Thiosulfativibrio zosterae: one gene and its partner. The protein of the gene in region 1 interacts with the protein of each later gene in a pairwise test. Links are inferred from orthologs where the notes say so. Each region holds a gene or a part of one and is shown on either strand. Other genes may lie near its edges.

Evidence for each region.
Region 2: the proteins of THMIRH_RS07995 (region 1) and THMIRH_RS01655 interact in binary tests that used the Escherichia coli proteins (3 or more experiments, as listed by UniProt). The link is inferred for Thiosulfativibrio zosterae from one-to-one orthologs.

The regions. Positions count from the first base shown.
Region 1 is NZ_AP021888.1:1,737,201-1,740,767, forward strand. Bases 192-3,431 are described here. They hold THMIRH_RS07995 (Rne/Rng family ribonuclease), read left to right. Parts: upstream 192-570; coding sequence 571-3,231; downstream 3,232-3,431. Other genes in these bases: cysS (cysteine--tRNA ligase), read right to left, coding at 3,382-3,431. Outside these bases: more of cysS, read right to left, coding at 3,432-3,567. UniProt on the Escherichia coli protein: Endoribonuclease that plays a central role in RNA processing and decay. Required for the maturation of 5S and 16S rRNAs and the majority of tRNAs. Also involved in the degradation of most mRNAs.
Region 2 is NZ_AP021888.1:423,085-426,280, reverse strand. Bases 1-2,869 are described here. They hold THMIRH_RS01655 (DEAD/DEAH box helicase), read left to right. Parts: upstream 1-745; coding sequence 746-1,993; downstream 1,994-2,869. Other genes in these bases: THMIRH_RS01650 (EI24 domain-containing protein), read right to left, coding at 2,561-2,869; ppnN (nucleotide 5'-monophosphate nucleosidase PpnN), read left to right, coding at 1-726. Also shown: more of THMIRH_RS01650, read right to left, coding at 2,870-3,196. UniProt on the Escherichia coli protein: DEAD-box RNA helicase involved in the assembly of the 50S ribosomal subunit at low temperature. Exhibits RNA-stimulated ATP hydrolysis and RNA unwinding activity. Acts before DeaD.

The DNA of each region.
Region 1 (3,567 bases):
CTAGTTTACCGTTAAACCCGTCAAATGTCATTGCATGCACCGGCAAGGGGTGCTATATTTACGCAACTATTTTTTGTAGATGAAATAGTCGGTTATTTATGTTATTGGAAAAGAACATAAAACCACTTCGCAGAATAAAAATAATAATTGAAGGCGATCACAAGCCCTCATTAGACAACCTTCGAAGAACCGTCGCAAAAGAATAGAATTTTTTAAAACATTCACAATCGCAGCCGCCCAAAAGGTAAGGAACATAAGACGATTGATGAGTGATACGGAAAAACGAGTTGTAAACCCGGTTATGCCCGAACCCGATGCGAAACTATTGAAAGCCCATCATCCGACCATAACCTTGGCTAAGAGCTTAGACGGCACCAAAGTCTAAGCTCGAAAAAAACAATGCATATTTGAAACGAATTTAAGCAACCTGACACAGATGACCTTACAGGTTGCATCGCTATGGAAACGCCATAACGAGGCTGCATTAAGACGCCCCACCTCTGCCTATCCGTCCTTTAAAATCTCTATTCTCAGTGTCGAACTCTTCCCCAAACTTAAAAAGAGAATCGCATGAAAAGAATGCTGATTAACGCTACTCAAGCCGAAGAAACCCGCATCGCGCTGGTTGACGGCCAGCAGCTCTACGACCTAGATGTCGAAACCCCCCACCACCAAAAGAAAAAAGCCAACATTTACAAAGGTAAAGTCACGCGCATCGAGCAACACTTAGAAGCCGCTTTTGTAGACTATGGCTCAGATCGACACGGTTTTTTACCCTTCAAAGAACTTGCCGACGAATACTATCCTAATGGTCGCATCGACCACAAACTGACCATCAATGAAGTGCTTAAAGAAGGCCAAGAAATCATTGTTCAGGTACAAAAAGAAGAACGCGGAAACAAAGGCGCAGCCTTAACCACGCAAATCACTTTGGCCGGTCCTTATGTGGTTATGATGCCAAACAACCCCAAAGCGGGCGGTATTTCTCGTCGTATTGAAGGCGAAGACCGCAGTGAAACGCGTGATGTTCTGTCAGACCTAGATGTGCCAGAAGGCATGGGCATGATTATCCGTACCGCAGGTGTGGGTAAATCGACTGAAGAATTGCAATGGGGCGTTAACTACCTTGTGCAACTTTGGGAAGCCATTAAATCAACCGCAGCCGATAAAGCCGCACCGATGTTGATTCACCAAGAATCAGACATCGTCATTTTGGCGATTCGCGATTACCTGCGCCAAGACATTGGTGAAATCATTATCGACAATATGGAAGTGTTCCATAAAGCGCGTGAATTCATTCAACATGTTATGCCGCACCAAGTTTATAAAGTGAAACCTTACCAAGACAAGGTGCCTTTATTTACGCGCTTCCAAATTGAATCACAAATTGAAACCGCCTATCAGCGCGAAGTCACCTTGCCTTCTGGCGGCGTGATCGTGATTGATATCACCGAAGCCCTAACGGCGATCGACATCAACTCCAGCCGTTCGACCAAAGGTGGCGACATTGAAGAAACCGCTTTCCACACCAACATGGAAGCGGCTTGCGAAATTGCCCGTCAATTACGCCTGCGTGACTTAGGTGGTTTAGTGGTCATCGACTTTATCGATATGCACTCCAACAAACACCAACGAGATGTTGAAAACAAAATGCGTGATGCCGTAAAGTCGGACCGCGCTCGCGTGCAAATCGGCAAAATCTCTCGTTTTGGATTGCTAGAAATGTCGCGTCAAAGACTGCGTCCTTCGATTGAAGAATCGACTCAAGTGGTGTGCCCTCGCTGTAAAGGCGTTGGCGTGATTCGCGGCGTGGAATCTTTAGGATTGTCTATTCTTCGTTTATTAGAAGAAGAGTCTATGAAAGAGAACACCCGCCGCGTGACTGTACAGTTACCAGTTGATGTGGCGACTTTCTTACTCAATGAAAAGCGTAGCCAAATTACGCACATTGAAGATAGACACAAAATGCACATTTTAATCGTACCGAATGAGCATCTTTCAACGCCACAATATTTGATTGAACGCACACGCATCAATGACGATATTCCTGAAGGCGCAAGCTATGCCATGAAAGAAGTCATTGCCAAAGAAGAATATGCGTTCTCTGAACCTAAATCTCAACAAAAACAAGAAGAGCCTGCATTGAAAGGCATAGAGCAAATGAGCGCCCCAGCCCCAGTGGCTGTTGCGCAAGTTGCAACGCCTAAAAAACCTGGTTTGCTAACTCGCCTCTGGAATGCTTTATTCAGCGCCGCTGAAGAAAAAGAAGCCCAGGTTGAAGAACAGCAAAAAGAAGTGCGTCGCAACTCTCGCAATAACAACAATCGTAATCGTAACGACCGTAATGATCGCAATCGTCGTCGCAATAACAACCGCAATTCTCAAGAAGGTGACGCCAACACGGATACTGAAGAGAAGGTTGAACGCACCGACCGTAACCGCAATCGTAACGAGCGCCCTGAACGCAATGACGCGCCTCGCAACGATGCTGCAGAAGGCAATAGCAATCCTCGTCGTAGTCGTCGTAATCGTAAGCCTCAAACACCTGAAGCCTTAGAAGCTCTGGAACAAGACTTGGAAAACAACAACTCACCTTTAGTGACAGATGACTCGTCTGAAAAACGCCCTGCTAATGAACGCAATACGCGTTACAACAAGGCAAATGAAGAGAAAGTTGAAGTTGAAGATTCAACAGATGACAATCAAGAAGACACCGATGGTGAAGAGGGTGACAAACGCCGTCCAAGACGCCGCAGCCGTTATAACACCCGCAGTTACAATGGTCGTCGTCGCGCACCTGCTGGCGCTGCAGACTTGTCAATTCACTCAACTATGGAAGAAACAACTGAAACAGTTCCCACTGAAAGTGTTGAATCTACAAATGCAGAGTCGATGACACCGCCTACCGATGTGATTGCTGAAAAGCCAGAAACGGTGACTCAGGTTGAAACAGCCGAAACCACTGAAACAGTCGAAGCGCCTAAAGAAGCTGAAACTGTGACTGAAACGGTTGTTGAAGCGCCTGTTCAAGCAACAGAACCGCAGGTTGTTGAAGTTGCTGTTGCAGAGCCCGTTGCTAAAATGCTTGTTGAATCAACCTCAGAAGTTTCTGCACCTGCTGAAACCGAGGCTGTTGTTGCAACTGAAGTCACCACGCCAGAGGCACCAATATCAGAAGCGACGCAAACCGTTGCAGAAACGTCTGATACAGAAGAAAAGCCAAAAGTTTAAGCGATTCGTGCGCAAACCGCTTTCCTAAAGTTAGCGGTTTTTCGAATAAAACCTTAAATTTTGCACAAAAAATAACCAGGCCTGGCCTGGTTTTTTTGTATCTGGCGTTTGCAAAAGCCTTTTTAGAAACGGCTTTTACAATTGATTCAACTAAGAACGACGCCAGCTTGTACCCGCAGCCGAATCTAATAATTCAATGCCTTGCGCCAACAACTCATCGCGAATCTCATCTGAGCGTTTAAAGTTTTTGGCTTTTCTAGCCTCCGCTCTTTCGACAATCAGCGCTTCAATATCCGCATCACTCAAATCCGAATCTGAAGGTTGAGATTTAAAGAA
Region 2 (3,196 bases), 1.3 Mb from region 1 along the record:
ACCGAACCTGGCATTATCGCTGCCGAAGCCCCAAATGCCATCGTGAATGAGTTGACCATTTTCCCAGACATTGAAAAACGCCTTGAAGCCTTTGTGCGCCTTGGGCACGGCATTGTTATCTTCCCGGGTGGTGCAGGGACCATGGAAGAAATTCTCTATCTACTCACCATTTTGATGCACCCAGAAAACCAAAACTTACCTTTCCCTGTGGCCTTTACCGCACCCGAAAGTTATCGCAACTATTTTGACTCGGTTTTACGCTTTATTGAGCTGACACTGGGCGCAAGCGCTTGCAGTAAATTTGAAGTGTTTATTGAACAACCTGAAGAACTCGCTGATTTTATGAGCAATGGCTTTGAACGCGTTCGCGAATACCGCAAAAACAACAGCGATGCCTATTATTTCAACTGGAAACTCCACATTCCTTATGAAGTGCAGCAACCCTTTAACCCAACGCATGAAAATGTAGCCGCTCTAAATCTCAATCGAGATCAACCGCCCCATTTACTCGCCAGCCAACTGCGCCGAGCATTTTCAGCGATAGTTGCCGGCAATGTTAAACAAGATGCGGTGCAAATGGTTGCCGAAAAAGGGCCTTTCCATATTCATGGTGACCCTGAAATCATGCGCGAGATGGATAACCTGCTCAAAGACTTTGTTAAACAAAAACGCATGAAATTAGGCGATGCCCACTACGAGCCTTGTTATAAAATAGTCACTGAATAATCTATTAAAGAAGAAACGCATGACATTTGATGAGCTAGACCTAGACGAACCCTTATTGCAAGCCCTGAGAGAAAACCACTTTCACAAACCCACGCCCGTGCAAGCGGCCGCCATTCCTGAAATGCTCGAAGGTCGGGATGTTTTAGCGGGTGCAGCCACTGGCACCGGAAAAACCGCGGCGTTTGTATTGCCCGCTTTACAATATTTGCTCGACCATCCTAGCCCAGCTTATCAAACCAAAGCCCGCATTTTAATGCTGGCGCCCACGCGTGAACTGGCTTTTCAAATTCACAAGGTGGTCAAAGAGCTGGGGGTACATTGCGACATTACCTCTAACATCATCACCGGGGGCTTTGACCTAGCCAAACAAAAAACACACCTCACACGACCTGCCGACATCATCGTCGCCACCCCAGGACGCTTAATCGGCATGGTTGGCGAAGACGCTATCGATTTAAGCGACATTGAAATGCTCATTATCGACGAAGCCGATCGCATGCTCGACATGGGGCAAGGGCCAGATGTGGCGGCCATTATGGATACCTTTGCAGGCGACTTTCAAGGCGCATGTTTTTCAGCAACCTTATCGGGCTCAGGGGTAGAGCGTTTTGCTAATGAGATTTTGGATGAACCAGCCGTTATTCAAGTCGATGCGCCCAACCAACAATCCAGCCAAGTTCAACAGGTGGTTTATTACGCAGATGATAAAACCCACAAAAACGCGCTATTGTTAGCCATATTAAAAGATGAAAGCTGTGTCAGCGCCCTTATTTTCTGCAATAAGAAAGAACGCGCCATCGAATTAAGTGATTGGTTACAAACCCAAGAAATCAGCTCAAGCGCCCTGCATGGCGATCTCGACCAAGCCAAACGCTTAGATGTGGCCACCCGCTTTAAACAAGGTCGCATCAAAGTATTGGTTGCGAGTGATGTTGCGGCACGAGGGCTAGATATACTCAATATCACCCATGTTATCAATTACGACTTGCCTTTCCGTGGTGATGTTTATATTCATCGCATCGGACGCACCGGTCGTGCGCAAGCCGTGGGCATTGCCATAAACCTAGTTGAAGCCCATGATTACCGTCACTTACAGCGCATTGAATTCCACTTACAAACAAAAATTCCTGTGGCAAAGATCAAAGGATTAGAACCTAAAGTCAATCCTAAAAAAGCCGCAGAAACCAAAAAGAAACCCCACAAGAAAAAAATCGCCGCCAAAGCCAAACGCCTAGGCAAAGCGCCCAGCAAGCCTAAAAAGAAATAAATCAGCACATTAAAGAGCCACTCAACAGAGTGGCTTTTTTGTTTAAGACAAAGGCAGGCTAAAGCCTGCGCCCCGAAGTGAGGTGTTTTCAAAGGGGCGAAGGCTTTAGCCTTCTTGAAATTTTGCCCTGCACTCTTGTCACTTTTTTTCTGAAAGGACAAACTGCTCTGTCAGAATATCCAGAGTTCCCTTTGAATCATTTCGTGATGCCCCTTAACGAAAGGACTGGAGAAAAAGTGGCGCTGTTTGAGCGAAGCGAGTTCGCCACTTTCCAGTCCTGAGTTTTAGGGGCATAGAAATGATGAGAGGGTCGACTTTTTGGTTACTTTTTGGGCGAGCCAAAAAGTAACAAGGGCGCGGGGCAAAAGTCCTATTTAAAAATACAAACCTAAAAAGCGACCTTATAACAAGCGTCATAAATAGTGAAAAAGCACTTGAACGCTAGAGGTAAAAATCCAGGAAGGCTAAAGCCTTCGCCCCTTTGACAATTGTTTTCTTTGGGGCGCAGGCTTTAGCCTGCTTGCAATTCCAATCTAAAAATCAATAGCGCGCTATCGTTTGTAGGTTTTACGAAATGTCGGCAGGGTTAGGTCTTTCAAGAGAGAGTTGGTCTAAGTAATAGTGTGACAAAGCAATCACAGCCAACACGGGCGCAAAAAAACTCACCATTGGGAAGACACTCAGGGCGAACAAAATGCCCACTGCCATGGTGGGTTCCCAGTTGGTCATAGGCTTAAGTTTTTCGAAAAGCGGCTCAGGCAAAATGACTTGCCCAACATCTAAGACGATTGAATAGCGAAAAAACATAAAACCGAGCATCCAAAACCAAATCACATTGACCAGTGGAATAAAGAGCAAAGGAATGGTGACGATGAGTAACAGTAACATCAGCAGGCCATATTTAACCAACTTCCAAATCATACCGGCAGTTGTTCCATGACCGCTATAGGCGGTATGCGGATAATGTTTTTGCTGGACGGTTTTCACCAAGGTATCCGTCATAAAGCCGGTAATAATCATGGCAAACAGTAACACCAAATAACTGCCTAAAATAATCCCCAACACGCCAGCAATGACCGTGACTGCCAAGCCAATAAACCACAAAATTAACCCACCAATTAAGGGAATGGCACCGATGGTACTTTCGGCGTGCATTTGCCAAGTTTGCGCATCTTGCACAACCGTGCTTTGCAACACCCAATC